Regions from separate parts of the Clostridium sp. 001 genome, predicted to be linked through region 3. Evidence: riboswitches for the same ligand, from Rfam matches in the RefSeq annotation. Region 3 holds a riboswitch; each other region holds the start of a gene.

Region 1 (6,445 bases), 510 kb from region 3:
CGGCATACCTGCATTTAGACTGCCTAAAGATATTTTGGACAGGCTTAAGGATAAACTTTTCCATATGGGAGTTAAGATAAGGCCTAATACCCTTATAGGACCTGTGATAACTGTTGAAGATTTGTTTAGAGATGGATACAGGGCAGTTTATATAGGAACAGGAGTATGGAGCCCGAGGAGCTTGGGACTTAAAGGAGAAACTTATGGTAATGTGAATTATGCCATAGATTATCTTAAAAACCCTGAGTCTTATAATTTGGGAGATAAAGTTGCAATTATAGGCGCAGGAAATGTTGCTATGGATGCTGCAAGGACCATAATTAGAAATGGATCAAATGACGTAACTATCATTGCAAGGAGTGATGAAGAACATGCAGGAGCAGATAACATAGAAATTGATTATGCCAAACTTGATGGAGTGAAATTTCTCTATAAAATGGCACCAGTTGAAATAACAGATGATGGAATAAAGATAGTTCCAACTGAGGTATCTTTTGATGAAAATACCGGAAAAAAGAAAGTAATGCTAAAGGATGAGGAAGCAAAGCTTTTTAATGCAGATTCTATAATAATTGCTGTAGGCCAGGGACCTAAGGCAAATATAGTAAACAATTCTGAAGGAATAGAAGTGAATTCCAGAGGACTTATACAGACAGATGATTCAGGAAGAACTACAAGGTCTGGAGTTTTTGCATCAGGTGATGTGGTGACAGGTGCCAAAACTGTTGTTGAAGCAGTAGAGGTTTCAAAACACCTTGTAAATGCTATGGAAGAATATATAAAGAGTATGGATAAGAAATATGAAGATTCAGATAAAAATTAAAAAATATTTTATAATCCAGATATAACTGTGTATTTTCTTGATAGACAGCCTAACCAATGGATTTAATATTTAAAACATCATTGAAAAGCTGCATTAGATGGAGGATTAACTTCAAGCTAATGTAGCTTTTTATTTAAAATACAACAAATTGTTATTTGGCACCTGACTCAATATTACTAGCTGTAGATTTTGACATAACCCCTGTCCCTCCTAAAATAAACCCCTTAGTCTTCTTATTTTGGCTTATGTGGCTATAAGGGATGACTGCGGAGTTATTAGTATTGGATAGCCCTTATATGCTGCAATTGAGGATATAGACAGAGCATCTGGGAAATTCTTTTCGGATGCTATTATAACTGGAGTACCTTAAGGTGCTTGGACGGCAGTGGATATCTGGCTTGCTGTTCCCTCTCTAGTCTGTCCCCAATATCTAGCAATGTTGTTTGTATTGAATCCTTGCAAATAAACCAGTCTTTAAGGGTGTGTGAAACTGCCACATTGCCATCTAAAATGTAGATATGTCCATCTTTGTCTAAATTGGATGCTATATAGTTTAAGGTATCTGATCTGTCATCCAGATTATCAACTAAAAGAATCTGGTAGTTTAACTTTTGTGCCAAGGTGGAACCTGCAAGAGCATCTGCAAATCCTTCACCAGAGGATATGATTACATTCTTCATAGTTGCACCATTATTATACTGCTTGGCATGATAAATTTTACCGTTCAAGTTTAGCTTAGCTGGGTGGAGTCTAGGATTTCCTCCTATATTTTGAAACAAATCTGGGTTACTTTCTGGAGTAACTGTCACAGTATGCCTACCGTTCACTAAATTGTCATAGGACATATTAGCGAGCAAATAGTTTTGTTCAATCATCGTTGAACATACAAATCCTGTTGGTGTTAATAGTGTGCCTTTATAATCATAAATTTGATTTAGTTCTGCTGTCTTTACAGTATTATAAGAAGTATGTGTACCAAAAGCTGGTGCAACCAATAAACCACAAACTATGCCAAAAGCTAGTAAATTTTTTATAATTATATATCAAAAAGGATTTTTTACATATATTTTCATAATAATAAAGTATTTTAATATAATGTAAATAAAAAGAGGAATTTTTAAGTTTTTGTAGAATGCTTAAAAATGAATTTTTTATTAAATATATCAGCTCTAGTTTTTTATAATGAAGGAAGGTAATTAATGTGATAGATGGAATTAAACATTTATCTACTAAAACAATTTTAATTATAATTTTAGTTGTAATTGTTGCAGGGTGTTCTGGATTTTATTATTTCAACAAGGTTAAGCCATATAATGATCTTTTGACGGCTGCAAATAAAGCTGTAACTACAGAAGATTACGATAATGCAATAAAGTTTTATACAGAAGCAGAGACTTATAAGAAAACTTCTGATGTTGATAAAAAGATACAACTTATGAGCGTTTTAAAGAAGTCAAAAGAAAATTATGAAGGTGCTGTGCAAAAAATGAAGAGCAAGGATTACCTAAGTGCAATTAATATTTTCAAGAAGGTAGATAAACAAGACCCTAAAAGATATAGTGATTCTCAAAATAAAATCAATGAGTGTAAAAAACTATATGTATCTGATAATTTAGCTAAGGCCAAAGATGATATAAAAAATAATAAGTTTGATGAAGCAAGTATTTGTTTAAATAACATATTTAAGCTTGATGCTAATAATTCTGATGCGAAAAAACTTGAGGGTGATATTGCGGATGGTCAAAAAAAGAAAGATCAAACTGAAGCAGCTGAAGCTTCTACAGGAGTTCCTTCAGCAAGTGGATCAGTAACCTTTGATCAGGCATTGTCTATGGTCTTGAAAGCTGAATTTCCTGATGGCAAATACGCAGTAATTAAGAATGATGATGGAACGAATTTGTATGCAAGTCTTGATTCTACTGCAGTAATTAAAAATGAGGTTAAGTGTATGGCAGATTATCGCGGTAAAACAATTTCTTATGATAGTAAAGAATCTAAACCTATAGAAGCATATTTTAATAGTAATTCATCTACTACAAAGAATGGCTATGAATTTTATCTTACTTTAGGAGGTCATACGAGAGATGGATATTATGTTGAGGCTTCTACAGGCAAACTATATAAACATGATATGGGAAATGTACACAGTATCAACTAGAACTTTTAGATATAGGTGAGTATAATTTAACTACCACCTGATTAAATCAGGTGGGGAAAAGTCAGTTAGTAATAGTGTTATTAAAGATATAGAAAACAAGTTTAACAAATAGACAGACGTTAATACAGATAAAGTTAGTTTATTTGTTGCATTTGCTAGGTCAGCTTTACATTGTAAATTGATCAACTTTGTTATTTAAATAACAAAAGATATTTTTATTGAAATTCCATATTCTAAGGTGTATATTAATAATGTAGTAAAAAGTATATAAATTGGATGAATATAGTGCGAGATAACATCTAGTTGTTAACCGAAGAAGCAATGATATACCGCCACGGCTATATCAAAAACTCTCAGGTAGAAGGAGCGCTGTAGGACAAAACTCTGAAAAATCTGCTATAAAAGCAGTACCAAAGGTGAAAGATATTTAATATCGAAACTCTCAGGTAAAAAAACAGAGGATATGTGGACTATTAGGTAAATAGTCTCCATATCCTTTTTTAATGCATAAAAATATGAAGGAGGTCTTATGTTATGGAAGAATTAAAGAAAACTCCGCTGTTTGATTCTTATGAGAAATACGGTGCAAAAATAATAGATTTTGCAGGATGGGATATGCCAGTACAATTTGAAGGCATAACAGCTGAGCACCAAGCAGTACGTAAAAAAGCAGGATTGTTTGATGTCTCACATATGGGAGAAGCAGATATAACAGGAAAAGATGCACTAGAATTTGTTCAAAATTTAATAACAAATGATGCATCTAAGATTAAAGAAAACCAAATATTATATACACCTATGTGCTATCCAGAAGGTGGAATAGTGGATGATATACTTGTTTATAAATTTACAAATGAGCACTTTTTTCTCGTAATAAATGCTGCAAATACGGATAAAGATATTGATTGGATGATGAAAAATAAGGGAAATTTTCAGGTAGATATAAAAAATATATCTCCTTCAATTATACAGCTTGCAATTCAGGGGCCAAATGCGCAAAAAGTACTTCAAAAATTAACGGATACAGACTTAGATAACATCAAGTTCTATTTCTTCAAAAAAGATGTACTAGTTGCAGGAAAAAAATGCTTGGTTTCAAGAACAGGATATACAGGAGAAGATGGATTTGAAATTTATTCAGGAACTGAAAATGCAGAGTATCTGTGGGATAAAATACTTGAAACAGGTAAGGAAGATGGCATAAAACCAGTAGGACTTGGTGCAAGGGACACTTTGAGATTTGAAGTTAGCTTGCCCCTTTATGGAAATGAATTGTCTAAATCAATTACACCTCTTGAAGCAGGTATAGGAATTTTTGTCAAATTAGATAAAGACAATTTCATAGGTAAGGATGCTCTTGTAAAGCAGAAAAAAGAAGGACTAAAGAGAAAAATAGTGGGTTTTGAAATGAAGGAAAGAGGAATTTCAAGGCACGGATATGAAGTTTTTGCAGAGGATAAGAAAATAGGAGAAGTAACCACTGGATATCGCTCGCCTTCTTTAAATAAAAATATAGGTTTTGCTTTAATTGATTCTAAATATGCATCCATTGGAACTTCTATTTCTATAAAGGTGAGAAATAAGCTTTTGAAAGCCGAAGTGGTTAGTAAAAAATTTTATAATAAAAATTATAACAAATAGTGAGGGGGATTTATAAATGAAAACTTTAAAGGAATTATTGTATTCAGAAGATCATGAATGGATAAAAGTTGATGGAGACAAAGCCTATATAGGTATTACGGATTTTGCACAGGATTCTTTAGGAGAAATTGTTTTTGTGGAACTTCCTGAAGTGGATTCAGAATTCTCAAAAGGTGATGTATTTGGAACAGTTGAATCTGTAAAAGCAGCCTCAGATTTGTGTATACCAGTTTCAGGTAAGGTGTTAGAGGTAAATGAGGAACTTGTAGATAGGCCTGAAGGTCTAAATGAAGATCCTTACAAAAATTGGATAATTTCAATTGAAGTATCAGATGAAGCTGAATTGAAAGACTTACTTGATGCAGCAAACTATGAAAAAATATGTGATAAGGAGTGATTTATATGCATCCTTATTTACCGCTTACAGAAGAAGACAAGAAAATTATGCTGGAGAAAATAGGAGTAAGCAGCATAGATGATCTGTTTTCCGATATACCAGAAAGCGTTCGTTTAAATAGAAAATTGAATATAAATGATGGAATGTCTGAGCTTGAAGTGGAGTCTTACATTAAGGACATTGCAAAATCAAATAAAAGCTGTGATGATCTAACATGCTTTTTAGGTGCAGGAGTTTATGACCACTATATACCTTCTGTGATAAAACACATAACGTCAAGGTCTGAGTTTTATACCGCCTATACTCCTTATCAAGCTGAAATAAGCCAGGGTACACTTCAGACTATATTTGAGTACCAGACGGTTATGGCTAATTTAACAGGTATGGAAGTTTCAAATGCTTCAATGTATGATGGAGCTACAGCTTGTGTAGAAGCAGCACAAATGGCTGCAAATGTAACAAGACGTAAAAATATAGTTGTTTCAAAAACTTTAAATCCTGAAGTTAGAAAGGTACTTAAAACCTATTTGAGATTTAAAGATTTAAATCTAATAGAAATAGATGAAGCAGGTGGAGTTACTGATATAGACAAACTTAAAGGTGAGATTAATAAGGATACAGCAGCAGTTATAGTTCAAACACCAAATTTTTTAGGACTAATAGAAGAGCTGCAGGATGTGGAAAAGTATGTTCACGATAATAAATCCCTTTTAATAGTATTTTGTGATCCTATTTCTCTTGGAATACTAAAGAGTCCTGGAGAGTATGGAGCAGATGTAGTTGTAGGTGAGGGACAATCTCTTGGAAACAGCATGAATTATGGAGGTCCTTATCTTGGATTTTTAACTACTACTAAAAAATATATGAGAAAGATTCCAGGAAGAATTGTAGGTGAAACTACGGATTCAGAAGGTAAGAGAGGCTATGTGCTAACACTTCAGGCAAGAGAACAGCATATAAGACGTGAAAAGGCTTCTTCAAATATATGCTCTAATGAAGCATTAAATGCACTGACAGCACTTATATATTTAACTACCCTAGGTAAAAAGGGAATTAGAGAAGTAGCTTACCAGAATGTTCAAAAATCTCATTATGCATTTAAAAAACTTACTGAAAATGGAAAATACAAAGCTGTATTTGACAAGCCATTTTTTAATGAATTTGTAGTTACTTCCAAAAATTCAGTACAAGATGTAAATAAAACACTACTTGAAAATAAAATATTAGGTGGATATGATCTGGAGAAAAAATATCCTTCTTATAAAAATTCCATGCTTTTATGTGTCACTGAAAAGAGGACAAAGCATGAAATTGATAAATTAACTTCTGTATTGGAGGGAATTGAGTAATGAAAGAGTATAACAAACTTATTTTTGAACTTTCCAAAGAAGGCAGAAAGGCATACTCCCTTCCTAAATGTGATGTA
Region 2 (6,445 bases), 2.3 Mb from region 3:
AATTTACCTTCCATATAGAAAGCATAAAATATATTTTTACTTTCTATAAAGCTGTCCAATTCTTTTCTTATATCTTCATAAGAAGTACAATTTTGAATATTATAAGTGTTATAATTCTCCATTTCAGTGACTACAGCAAAAGGAACGGATACGTTTTTGGAACATACGTATACACTGCCATCAGGTTTAGTCCTATAAAAAGTTCCATTTAAGAGAGTTAGTTCACCATCTAGACCTTTAAAAGTACCTATACCAAAATTTCCTTTTTTTAGAAGTTTAGATAATGAAACACAGCCATCATATAGTCCCGAAACAAGTGCATTTATTGTAGACATTTGATATATATGGTTTGGGACTTTCACCTCATCATCCATATTACATTCACCTCTATGTCATTATAGCATAGCAAATTCCTACTTTCTACTCTTAGAATCTGTCACTACAATTAAACACATTTGCTTAAACCATTTAGAAGGTTGATCAAATTTACAAATCTGCAAAATTTAAATTCATAACATTTAGGAATAAATTTCTTTAATGTTAACCTATGCTAAATTTCTTTTGCTGTCTTCTCCAGTTTCCTTTTTTGATTTAAATATCTTGTAAATCACCCCAAGCATTATAAACCATACAGGTGTTACAAATAGAGCTACACGAGTTTCATTATTAAGTGCCAATGTAACTATAACAAAAGCAAAGAATGCTAGAATTATATAGTTCATGATTGGATAAAGTGGCATTCTAAATTTATTCTTGGCAGCAAGTTCAGGTTTAGTTTTACGATATTTCATGTGGCAGATAACTATAATTGCCCAAACATATATATAGCAAAATGTTGATATACTTGTAATTAGTACAAATACTTCACCTGGCATGATATAGTTTAAAATAACTGCAATTAATATAACGGCTGCAGAAAATATTGCAGCATTGCAAGGTATATGGTTAGAAGTTAATTTTTTCATTGAATCAGGTGCATTTTTTTCTTGAGCAAGAGAGTAAACCATACGGCTTGTACTGAAAATACCACTGTTACAAGCAGATGCAGCTGATGTTAGTACAACAAAATTTACAATGCTTGCCGCTGCTGCAATTCCAACTGAGGCAAATACCTGTACAAATGGGCTTTTAGCCGGATTAATTGAGTTCCATGGATATATGCCCATAATAACAGCAAGTGCTCCTACATAGAAAATAATAATTCTAATTGGAATGTTATTAATAGCCCTTGGAATAACATGCTCTGGATTTTCAGTTTCACCAGCTGTTAAACCAACCAATTCGATTCCAGTGAAAGCAAACACAACCATTTGAAATGAAAGTATAAAACCATTTACCCCATTTGGTAACCAACCGCCATGTCTCCAAAGGTTTGAAAAGCTAGATGCACCAGCACTTGTAGAAAATCCTTTAATAATCATAAATGTACCAACTATAATAAGTGCTAAAATTGCAACAACTTTAATTAATGCAAACCAGAATTCCATTTCACCAAACAATTTCACCGCAGTAAGGTTCATAATTAGTAAAATTACAAGAACTATAAGGCTTGGCACCCATCGAGGTATATTGGGAATCCAGTATTGTACATATAGTCCAGTGGCAGCTACATCGGCCATAGCAAGTGAAATCCAGCAGAACCAGTATGTCCATCCAGTAATAAATGCTGCTCCTTCTCCTAAATAATCGTACACAAACTCTACAAAAGAATGGTAGTTTAAATTAGAAAGCAATAATTCGCCAAGGGCACGCATTACAAAAAATAAAATAATTCCTGTTATAGTATATGCAAATAAAATAGATGGACCAGCCAAGTGAATAGACCTGCCTGAACCAAGAAATAATCCAGTACCAATTGCACCTCCAATTGCAAGTAATTGGACATGACGATTTTTTAGTCCTCTCGATAAATTTTGATTTTCTGATGTTAATTGATCCATTTTATCCCTCCATCTTAGTTAAAAAGCATGTACTAAAAATGCCTTTTCCTATATAAATATTTTATGATTGGAGATACAAATGGGAATAGATAAGATCCAAATGAAGTAATTGATTATGTATTACTTTTTATAAGATATGTTACCTTTCCCCTGTCCTTTTACCTGAGAGTTTCGCCCTGCGACTTTCTCCTTCGGTGCTCAATAAGAGTCTCTCCAAGGATTCATCCAATAGCGGTCATCTCTATAATTAAATAGGTACCTGAAAGATTTACTTCTTCGGTGAATGGCAAAAGCCATAACTCTCCCACTATCTTCATCTGAATTATTAATTTTATTATATACTAATACATATTTAATAAAATTGCAACAACTTCTTCACTTTTAATAAATAAAAATTATATTTAGTCATAATTTCTAAAAGTATTTATACTAAAGTGACCATATTAAGTTAAAACTAAATAAAATTAGAGAAATGAAAATGCTTTTCTATTTAATTAATTCAAATCTCCACTTTTGGCTTACTTCAGGATACTTTTCATGATCTACTTCACTAACAAACATGTCTATTGGTCTTGCGAATACACCGCAGTTACCGTAAAGAGCTTTATATATAACTAATTCTTCTTCTGTCTCAGTATGTGTTGCAAAATCTAATATTAAGTAATTTTTATTTTTAAAGTGTCTAACCATCTTTCCTTTATGATTTCGTAATTCTATTTTTCTTTTTTCTAATTCGTCCATATATTTCACACTCCTTAAATTTCTTGGTATTCACATAAAAATTAATAGCAAAGAAAAAAGTAATCCATCTGGCAAAGACTAGCACCTTTTTCCTACTAATATATTAATTACTCAACTTTCGCAGTTTTAAAACTTTGCGAAGCAAAGCTTCGCAAGTTAAGAATTAATAATGAAAAATTAATAGTAAAGGATGATTTTTAGCTGTCGCAAAAAATCTTTTAATTTATATAAATCAGCAATGTTTCGTTTTAGAGAAACGAGTGGTGAAAAGCTTAATCAAAGATTTTTTGTAGTGTAACGGAAAAAAATTCACATTAACTATTAATTCTTCATTCTTAACTATTAATTAAAAAAGTTTATATGTGCGAAAGTTGAGTTAATTAGAATCCAATATTCCTAAAACAAAATAAACATTCTAGGATTGATTAGTGTTATCGGCACTTTCAATTGGAATTATAATTGCTTGGATAATATCTCAACTAATATTTTAATGAAAAAAATCGTAAGTACAATTATAATTACAGGACGTACTACTTTTGATCCGCTTTTTGTAAAATAACCAGAGCCAATGTAATTTCCAGCAATACTAAATAAGCCTGCGACTAAACCCAAAACTAAAAATACCTTTGCATTTATAATGAATGTTACTAAACTAGCTACATTTGATGATAAATTTATAGCCTTTGTAATTCCTGCAGAAGTATTCATACTCAAATTTGCAATGCTCGTCAATAATAACAATAAAAATGTTCCTGTTCCTGGGCCATAAAACCCATCATAGACTCCTAAAAAAAATGCAATTAGCATACATGTTATGTAAGTTTTATAACTAATTGATGTTTCCTGTTTATTATCTTCAAGATTATGCTTATGTAAAACATAAAATGCTGTTATAGGCAAAATGAACAACATTAAAATTTTAAAATAGAAGTCTTCTATTCTTAAGGAAATAAGAGCTCCAAGTGGCGACCCAATCAAAGCACAGACTGCACTGCAAATTCCTAGTTTCAGCTTTATATATCCATTTTTAGCATAGCGACATGTAGCTATAATTGTCCCCATACAAGAACTCATTTTATTTGTACCAATAGCAAAATGAACCGGAATACCTGAAATCATATATGCCGGAAGTGATATAAGTCCTCCTCCGCCTGCAATTGCATCTACAAAACCCGCAATAAAAACTAGTGGGCATACTATAATATATGTAATCATTTCTAACCTCCCCATAAATTCATACAATATTGATATTACCAACTTTTTAATATATAATCAAATTTATATATTTTACTTATCATATAAATTCAATTTATACTGAGGTGAAAAGTTTGTTTGAAAATATGAATTATGTTTACGATATATATAAATCCGGAAGTTTCTCCAAGGCAGCAGAGAATTTATATATAACACAGCCTGCCTTAAGTATTGCAATCCGCAAATTGGAACATAACCTTGGCCAATCTTTATTTGAAATAGGTAAAAAAATTTCTAAATGCAGCATGATCTCTGCTCAAATAAAAAAACAATCAGCATCTTTCTGCTAGTCAATCTGCAGTTGACTTATATGAGCTAAAAGATCTTCCATTTCTTTTATTAGAACCAAGCAATGAAATTTTTAGAAGAACTAAAGCAATTTTTAATTATTATCAAATTACACCTTTTGTAAAAATGTCATTTAATCAACAGATGACTTCATTTGAATTTGCTTCAAAAGGTCTTGGAGCTGTTTTTATTTCAGATACGCTGGTTAAATATTCGCCAAATGCGCAAAATTTTCGCTTTTACAAACTAAATTGTCCTATGCTAAAACGAGGAGTTTCTATTGCCTATAACAAAAATCAATATCTTTCTAATGCCTCTAAGAGATTTATCGATTACACTATTAAATTTTATAAAAGTAAATTTCATTAATCAATCTCTATGGTTATTTTTGACATATACTAAAAAATATTATATACTAAAGAATAGAATATGTTGACTAACTAGTTAGTCTAATTTTAACTTGTATAAATAGGAGGTAAAAAGGATGCATAAATTGATCGATTTAACAATCAATGAAGAACAATTGAAAAAAACAGCAGCCAGTGCCAAAGAAAAAAATATCATTATTCCAACACTAGCACAAATGAAAGATTCCAGCAAGGTGCCTGCAAAAATTAAATCTAGATTAAAAGAAACAGGATTATGGGACATAGATCCCATTAATTTATTTAGAATTTCCTGGTATAATGAGCCTGTAGCAAAAGGTGGTTTGTACAACAAATTACCAAACTATATTGAAATTCCTCCTGAAATTTCAGGTGTTAAAGCTAGAATTTTTGCTATGGCAGGAAAGTTCTTTCCAACAGGAGCTCACAAAGTTGGGGCAAGCTTTGCTTGTCTAGTTCCACGTTTAGTAACTGGTCAATTTGATCCTACTTACCATCAGGCAGTATGGCCTTCAACTGGTAACTTCTGCCGTGGGGGAGCTTATAACTCAGCATTACTAGGCTGCAGTTCAATTGCTATCTTACCGGAAAATATGAGTAAAGAGCGTTTTGATTGGCTCAAAAAAGTAGCTGGAGAAGTTATTGCTACTCCTGGTTCCGAAAGTAACGTAAAAGAAATCTATGATAAAACATGGGAACTAAGAAGAACAAGAGATAATGTTGTTATATTTAATCAGTTTGGTGAACTTGGTAACCATTTATGGCATTATGAAGTTACTGGCAGTGCTATGGAATCAGTCATTAAAGCTGAAGCTGGTGAAAAGGGAAAATTTGCTGGCGTATGTTTAACATCAGGATCAGCTGGAACTTTAGGCAGTGCAGACTATCTAAAGGATCAATATCCAAATGCTAAATTTGCAGTTGGCGAAGCATTACAATGTCCGACTCTGCTTAACAATGGTTTTGGCGAACATAGAATTGAAGGTATTGGAGACAAACATGTGCCGTGGATTCATAATATAAAGAATACAGACATGGTCATTGCAATAGATGATAATGATAGTTTAGCTCTGTTCCGTCTATTTAATGAACCTGCTGGACAAGAATATCTAAGGTCTACAGGAGTTAAAGAAGATGTAATTAAAAAGCTTTCATGGGTTGGTATATCAGGCGCAGCAAATATACTTTCATGTATAAAATTCGCAAAATATTATGAATTAAATGAAAATGATATGGTAATAACAGTACTTACTGATTCAGCAGAAATGTATCAATCAAGATTACAAGAAATGACTGCTGAAAGAGGAAGAGATTATGAAGTTGTTGATGGTGCTATAGATCATAATAGAAATGTTTTAGGCGTTAGAACTGATAGTATGGAAGAATTAACATATCAAAGTAAAAAGCGTATTCATAATCTTAAATACTATACATGGATTGAACAGCAGCAATATGATTTAGAAGAATTAAATGCACAATGGTATGATTATGATAATTATTGGGGTAAGCTGCACCAAATGGGACCAGAACTTGATAAATACATTGAGGCCTTTAATGAGAGAACTGGTTTAACAAAGAATCTATAATGCTTAGTAATAAAAGTTGTATGTTAAGGGGTATATTGTACATATATCCCTTTTCTTGTCTCCTAAATTAACCATTCATAATAATTCTAAAGACATTTCTACTACCGCAAATATATAATCCCATGTAAATAAAAAAATGCAAAACGTACTGCAAACAAATTAGTAAATTTGTTTGTGAAGAACGGCACGGCGGAAGAATGTAGGCAAAATAAAAAAGCACCAGGTCAAAACCTAGTGTTTTCTAGTGGGT
Region 3 (6,445 bases):
AAGGTTAAGGGACCCTGAGTTTACTGCACTTATCATACCTTCATCCTCACTTACAGGTATAAATGCACCACTCAATCCTCCAACTTGAGATGCTGCCATTATGCCTCCTTTTTTAACTGCATCATTTAATAATGCTAGAGCAGCAGTAGTACCTGGGCATCCACAGCTTTCAAGGCCCATTTCTTCAAGAACTCTTGCAACACTGTCTCCTACAGCAGGTGTAGGTGCAAGGGATAAATCTACTATACCAAAAGGAACATTTAATCTTTTTGAAGCCTCTCCAGCAACTAATTGACCCATTCTTGTTATTTTAAAAGCTGTCTTTTTTATTGTTTCTGCAACTACATTGAAATTTTGTCCCTTAACTTCTTCTAGAGCACATTTTACAACGCCAGGACCACTAACACCTACGTTTATTATGGAATCAGCTTCTCCAACTCCATGAAATGCTCCTGCCATGAAAGGATTATCTTCTACCGCGTTTGAAAATATTACTAACTTTGCACAACCTATACTCTCATTTTCTCTAGTGAGATAGGCAGTTTCCTTTACTATTCTTCCCATATCTTTTACTGCATCCATGTTTATTCCTGCTTTTGTAGTTCCTACATTTACAGAAGAGCAGACTTTTTCAGTAACAGCTAGAGATTCTGGAATGGACTCTATAAGTATTTTGTCACCTTTAGTATAACCTTTATGTACAAGTGCTGAAAAACCTCCAATAAAGTCAATACCTAAAGTTTGGGTAGCTTTATCTAAAATTTTGGCATATTCTACATAACTTTTATCAGAGCTTGCCTGGGCTATGAGTGAAATAGGTGTAACGGATACTCTTTTATGTATTATGGGTATACCATATTCTGTTTCAATCCCCTTGGCAGTTTTTACTAGGTTTTCAGCATGTTTAGTTATTTTATCGTAAATTTTAGTTCTTGCTTTTTTTCCATCACTATCTATACAATCTAAAAGAGAGATACCCATAGTTATGGTTCTTATGTCTAGATTTTCTTTGTCAATCATGTTTATGGTTTCCATAATGTCTTTAGTATTTATCATTTAACTCAACTCCTTAGTTTAAATTTGGTGCATAGAAGTGAATATGTCTTCTCGTTGAAGCTTAATGACAACTCCTATTTCTTTAGCTTTATTTTCAAGATCATTCTTTAGTTCTACAAAATCTGTTTTCATTTTTGATAAATCCACTAGCATTACCATTGTAAAATAGCCTTCTATGAGAGTTTGGTTTATGTCTAAAATATTTATGTTATTTTCAAATAGTACAGAAGTTACCTTGTAAATAATACCAGTTTTATCTTCTCCAAGTACAGTTATAAATGACTTCATTTTATAATCCATCTCCTTTAAATAGTTTGTATTGATTAATTCTATTATTAGCAATTATAAACAGAGTTCTTGGCATGAGGTGGAGTTTTAACTCCACATGATGCTTAGAAATCACTATCCAGGGACGTAGCTGCTCTTTACTTCTACTTGGAGAAGTGGAAGTATTAGAGCAGGTAGTCATCGGATAAAAAAAAAGACCAAATTAAATTAGTCTCTGGAAAATAAGATTTTAAACAATAACTATTAATTGAGTCAATAATTATCATTTTGTATAAAATCCTCTGTCCCTTGTACCTGAGAGTTTCACCCAACTTTGGCTTTCCCCTTCGGTGCTCATAAGAGTCTCTCCAGAGGTTCGTCTAATAACGGTTTAAAAATTTAATCCCACTATTTTCATCCGACCCTTTTAAATTATCACAATTATATCATATTAAAAAAGCCAATTCAAATATATTATTGTAAATTTTATTGGAATATACATGTTGGTTATCATAGGTTAAATTTACGTTAAAAAAAGTTCTATTTAACAACAGCTTAAAAATACTACATTAAAATAAAAAATATGATTAATGTAAATTTATATACTGGAGGAATTTTATGTTAAAAAAATTATTTTTAAGCGTCTCAGAGTTATTTTTTGGTAAGAAGAAAAAGTTTAATCTATCTTTTTTAAACAGTGTGGGAGTGAAGATAGTTTGTGAGATTGGAATACTTATAATATTGATATGCAGTATATTAGGAATGACATCTTATTACAGTGCTTATAGAGCTATGGAAGATAGTATAAAATCTTCGCTTGAAAGTAGAGCAATAGAATCTTCTAAACTCATAGATGCAACTTTAAAACAGGATGTTAAAGCAATTGAAGAGTTAGCATCAAATGATATTATAAAATCCATGAATACTTCAATACAGATACCTCTTCTTAAGATGAGAGCAAAACAATTAGGATATGTGAACTTAAATGTGATGGATTCAAAGAGTATGATTTATATGCAAACTGGTGAAAAGACTAAAGCTAATTTAGAGGATACCAAGAATTACTACCTTAAAAATGCGTTAAGTGGAAAAATATCTATTTCAGATCCAGTGATGAATACGGATGGGCAGCAAATAATGGCGGTGGCAGTTCCAATAAAAGATTCTTATGAGAAAGTTGTAGGAGTATTATTTTCAAATATAAGTATGGAAAGTTTAAATAAATTAGTTCAAAATGAAAAGCTGGGTAAAAGTGGATACTGCTTTATAATAAATAAGGAAGGGGTTAAGGTAGCACATAAGGATTTGAAACTGGTGTTAAATAAAGATAATACTATAGAAGATGAAAAAAAAGATCATTCTTTAAATGAACTGGCAACTTTAGAAAAAAATATGATAATAGGTAAAAGTGGTTCGGGATACTATAAAAAAGATAATGAAGATATGTTTATGGCCTATACACCAATAGCTGACTTAAATTGGTCGTTAGGGCTTACTATAGATAAGAGTGAAATATTTAGTGAAGTAAATATGTTAAAATACAAAATAATTATGATAACTGTTCTATTTATTTTGATAGGATTCTTTATAGGGTTATTTATAGCCGGAACTATAAAAAAACCACTACATAAAATAAGAAAGTATGCTCTGGAATTATCAAAGTTTAATTTAAACTACAGAATACAAATTGACAAAAGAGATGAATTTGGAGATACGGCTTCAGCATTAAACTATGCAATGAATGAAATAGAGTATATTATAGAACAAGTAAAACTAAAAAGCGGAGAAGCTTTGGAAGCTGCGGATAATGTAAATAAAATGTTTGAAAAATCGCATTCGGAAATAAAATTGGTTTCAGATGAATCTTCACAAATATGTTCTAATATGCAGGAGAACTTATCTTCTATAGAAGAAGTGAACCAAAAGATATCAAATGTAAAGCATGAAATAAAAAACTTAGCAAAAGAGGCAAATCAAGGCTTGGCTCTTGCAAAAAACATAAGGGAAAGGGCTTTAAATATTAAAAAAGATACGGAAAGCTCAAAGCATGACTTTGAAAATTATTATACACAGTATAGTGATGAATTAAGACATGCACTGGAAAATGTGAAAGTAGTAAAAAATATTTCTATAATGGCTGAGGAAATAAAAACTATATCAGATAGAACAAATATATTAGCATTAAATGCCAATATAGAAGCCGCAAGGGCTGGCGAATATGGCAGGGGATTTATGGTGGTGGCAGAAGAGGTAAGAAAATTAGCTATGCAATCTTCTGATATGGTAAGCAATATACAATTAAATGTAAAAAGTGCTTTAAAATCGGTAGAAAAACTCTCAAAATCAGCTGAAAGTGTATTGAAAATTTTAGAGGAAAATATTTTGTCGGATTACAGAAAAATGGTAGACATAAGCAAAGATTATGAAAAAGACGGAATGAGATTTGAATCTGTATTAAAAAAGGTTTGTGGGCTTATGGAAAATGTAGATGAGTCTTTTTTAGTAATAACTAAAATAATGTGTATTATAGTGGGTTCTTCAAATGATGGAACTAAAGCATCCGTAGATATATCAGATAATATAGATGAAATAGCAAATGAAAATAGGGCCATATCTTTGTATACTATGAGAAATGCAAGTGGGTCTGAGGAGCTTCTTCACATTTTAAGTAAATTTAATGTATAATATTAATTGAAAAGTAAATTTTATGTTAATGTAGGAAGGATAAAATCATTATGGAAAATTTAGGCGGAAAAGTAGCAATAGTAACAGGAGCTTCCAGAGGAATAGGAAGAAGTATTGCTATAAATTTAGCAAAATGCGGTGCAAATGTAGTAATAAATTATAAAAAAGATGAAAAAGGGGCTTATCAAACTCTAGATATGGTAAAACAAGTTGGTTCCGTAGGAATGGTAGTACAAGGAGATGTTAGTTTATATAGTAATGCTGAAAGAATGGTGCAATATGCATTAAGTAAAATGGGAAAAGTAGATATACTTGTTAATAATGCAGGAATTTCTAAAATAGGACTTTTTATAGATATGAGAGAAGATGAATGGAATTCTATTATAGATGTGAATTTAAAGGGGGTACTTAATTGTACTCACTCTGTATTAAAACATATGATTTCTAAAAAAGCAGGATCTATAATAAATATTTCTTCTATGTGGGGAAATGTAGGTGCTGCTTGTGAATCCATTTATTCTGCATCTAAAGGGGGAATAAATCTTTTTACAAAATCTATTGCGAAGGAAATGGCACCTTCGAATATAAGGGTAAATGCAGTTGCACCAGGGGTAATTGATACGGAAATGAACTCCTGGTTAAAAGAGGATGAGAAGAAAAACTTAATGGAAGATATACCTATGGGCAAATTTGGACAATGTGAAGACATAGCAAAAACTGTATGCTTTTTGGCAGGTGAGTCATCTGAATACATAACAGGACAGATAATAACCGTAGATGGCGGAATGATATGAGAAATGAACCTTTAGTGTAATATACATATAAAATAATAGCAGTAGTGGACGATAAATAGAATATGGAAAAAATTAATTTTAATAAAAGGGATGGTTAAAATATTGATGTTATAGGATGAATAATTATGAACAAAGTTATAATATTAGATGATATGATATATGTAAGATATAGGGTGAGACGCGTATTGGAAGATGCGGGGATTGGGGTATATGAATGTGGAAATTCCTTTGAGTTCTTTAATAGATTATATGATAAAAAAGAAGAAATAAATTTGATAATACTTGAAGTGGGATTAAGCACTGAAGATGGATTTGAAGTACTTAAAAAGATAAAGGCTAAAAAATTAAACATTCCTGTAATGATACTTACAAAATTAAATTCTAGAGAAGCATTTATAAAAGGTATAAAAGAAGGTACTTCAGAGTATATATTAAAACCTTTCAATAGTAAAAATTTAGTTAAAAGAATAACGAAACTCATAAAATCTAGTAGAAATTCAGATAGACCAGAAGAAATAGTATACTTGAATTTTCAAGAGTATATTGCCAGACAAATTGTGAAATGTGGGGCACAAAATAAAAAGCTTTCAATTACCATGGTAAGCTTAGTAAAAAAATACTATACAGAACAAGATGAGAAAATAGAAGTAAAAGACAGTTATCTTATTTTACTTGATTTAGTTTATGAAAAATTGAGAAGTCTTTTTAAGGTACCAGATTTATTTGAAAAATATGGATTATCTACTTTTATAAGTGTAGTTCCAGACTGTAATTATAGAAAAATTGTTTCAATTGTTCATCAGATGGAATGTGCTTACAATAAAATAAAAATTATGAATGAAAAGTATAGTGAATACGATCTTAAATGCAGCTATGTTATTTTTCCTGATGATGGAACAGATAAAGATTATTTAATGGATAAATTAAATATTAAAATGAAAATGAAGATAAATAAAGAAAGGTAATGTTTCTTTTGACAATAAAAAAATAATATTGTGTAGAACCATCTACACAATATTATTTTTTTATTTTATCCGATCGCTACCATTGCTAATACTCCCATCTTCTATCAAAGTGGGGGATAAGCACTGCTACGCGCCTGGATAAGTTCTTCCCCTAAAGGATAACGTATTCTAAGTGCTAAAGACACTAAGAATACTGTTAATAAGGTTCAGCTGGAGAAAGTAATCCTTATAATCAAACTCCATCTGAACCTAAGAATTACTTGATGTAATCTGAATGAACATATCCTGTTAAGGAACCAATTGTCACTTTATACCAACGTCCATCTGTGCCTGTTATGGTTACTTTGGTTCCAGAAGATAGAGTGGATACAATACGGCCAGTCCAAGGGTTACTTCGTAAGTTTAATACTGAAGATTTACTACTTAATGTTACAGTACCAGTTTTTAAAGTTGTAGACTGAACTTTTGCAGCAGTTGCTACTATGGACTGTGAATTACTTATGTAGCTAGAAGAAACATATCCTGACTTCCCGTTTGCAGTTACTTTATACCAACTTCCACTAGTACCTAATATATTTACAGCAGTACCATTAGCAAGCGATCCTATTACAGAACCTCCTGGAGATGTTCTTAAGTTTAAAGATGATCCACTGTCACTAAGCTTAACATAACCTGATT

Evidence for each region. Region 3 has a riboswitch for glycine ahead of B5S50_RS04510 (ACT domain-containing protein). Riboswitches for the same ligand answer to the same signal wherever they lie in the genome.
Region 1: it holds a riboswitch for glycine, as region 3 does, so the genes downstream of both, gcvT (glycine cleavage system aminomethyltransferase GcvT) here and B5S50_RS04510 (ACT domain-containing protein) in region 3, are expected to answer to the same signal.
Region 2: it holds a riboswitch for glycine, as region 3 does, so the genes downstream of both, B5S50_RS15705 (amino acid permease) here and B5S50_RS04510 (ACT domain-containing protein) in region 3, are expected to answer to the same signal.

Annotation. Positions count from the first base shown of each region.
Region 1 covers NZ_CP020473.1:490,436-496,880, reverse strand. The annotation lists gene B5S50_RS02135 (NAD(P)-dependent oxidoreductase) at 1-823, shown strand, start outside; gene B5S50_RS21900 (hypothetical protein) at 1,067-1,138, opposite strand; gene B5S50_RS02125 (cell wall-binding repeat-containing protein) at 1,174-1,818, opposite strand; gene B5S50_RS02120 (lipopolysaccharide assembly protein LapB) at 2,025-2,981, shown strand; glycine riboswitch at 3,356-3,449, shown strand; gene gcvT (glycine cleavage system aminomethyltransferase GcvT) at 3,516-4,622, shown strand; gene gcvH (glycine cleavage system protein GcvH) at 4,639-5,019, shown strand; gene gcvPA (aminomethyl-transferring glycine dehydrogenase subunit GcvPA) at 5,025-6,368, shown strand; gene gcvPB (aminomethyl-transferring glycine dehydrogenase subunit GcvPB) at 6,368-6,445, shown strand, end outside.
Region 2 covers NZ_CP020473.1:3,359,114-3,365,558, reverse strand. The annotation lists gene budA (acetolactate decarboxylase) at 1-374, opposite strand, end outside; gene B5S50_RS15705 (amino acid permease) at 546-1,940, opposite strand; glycine riboswitch at 2,081-2,167, opposite strand; gene B5S50_RS15700 (DUF1653 domain-containing protein) at 2,427-2,681, opposite strand; gene B5S50_RS15695 (TSUP family transporter) at 3,135-3,896, opposite strand; gene B5S50_RS21665 (LysR family transcriptional regulator) at 4,022-4,225, shown strand; partial or broken gene B5S50_RS21660 (LysR family transcriptional regulator substrate-binding protein) at 4,269-4,592, shown strand; gene B5S50_RS15685 (pyridoxal-phosphate dependent enzyme) at 4,708-6,195, shown strand; RNA gene rnpB (RNase P RNA component class A) at 6,441-6,445, opposite strand, start outside.
Region 3 covers NZ_CP020473.1:1,004,857-1,011,301, reverse strand. The annotation lists gene B5S50_RS04515 (PFL family protein) at 1-1,056, opposite strand, end outside; gene B5S50_RS04510 (ACT domain-containing protein) at 1,075-1,344, opposite strand; glycine riboswitch at 1,616-1,705, opposite strand; gene B5S50_RS04505 (methyl-accepting chemotaxis protein) at 1,942-4,008, shown strand; gene B5S50_RS04500 (SDR family oxidoreductase) at 4,059-4,802, shown strand; gene B5S50_RS04495 (response regulator transcription factor) at 4,928-5,767, shown strand; gene B5S50_RS04490 (SH3 domain-containing protein) at 6,024-6,445, opposite strand, start outside.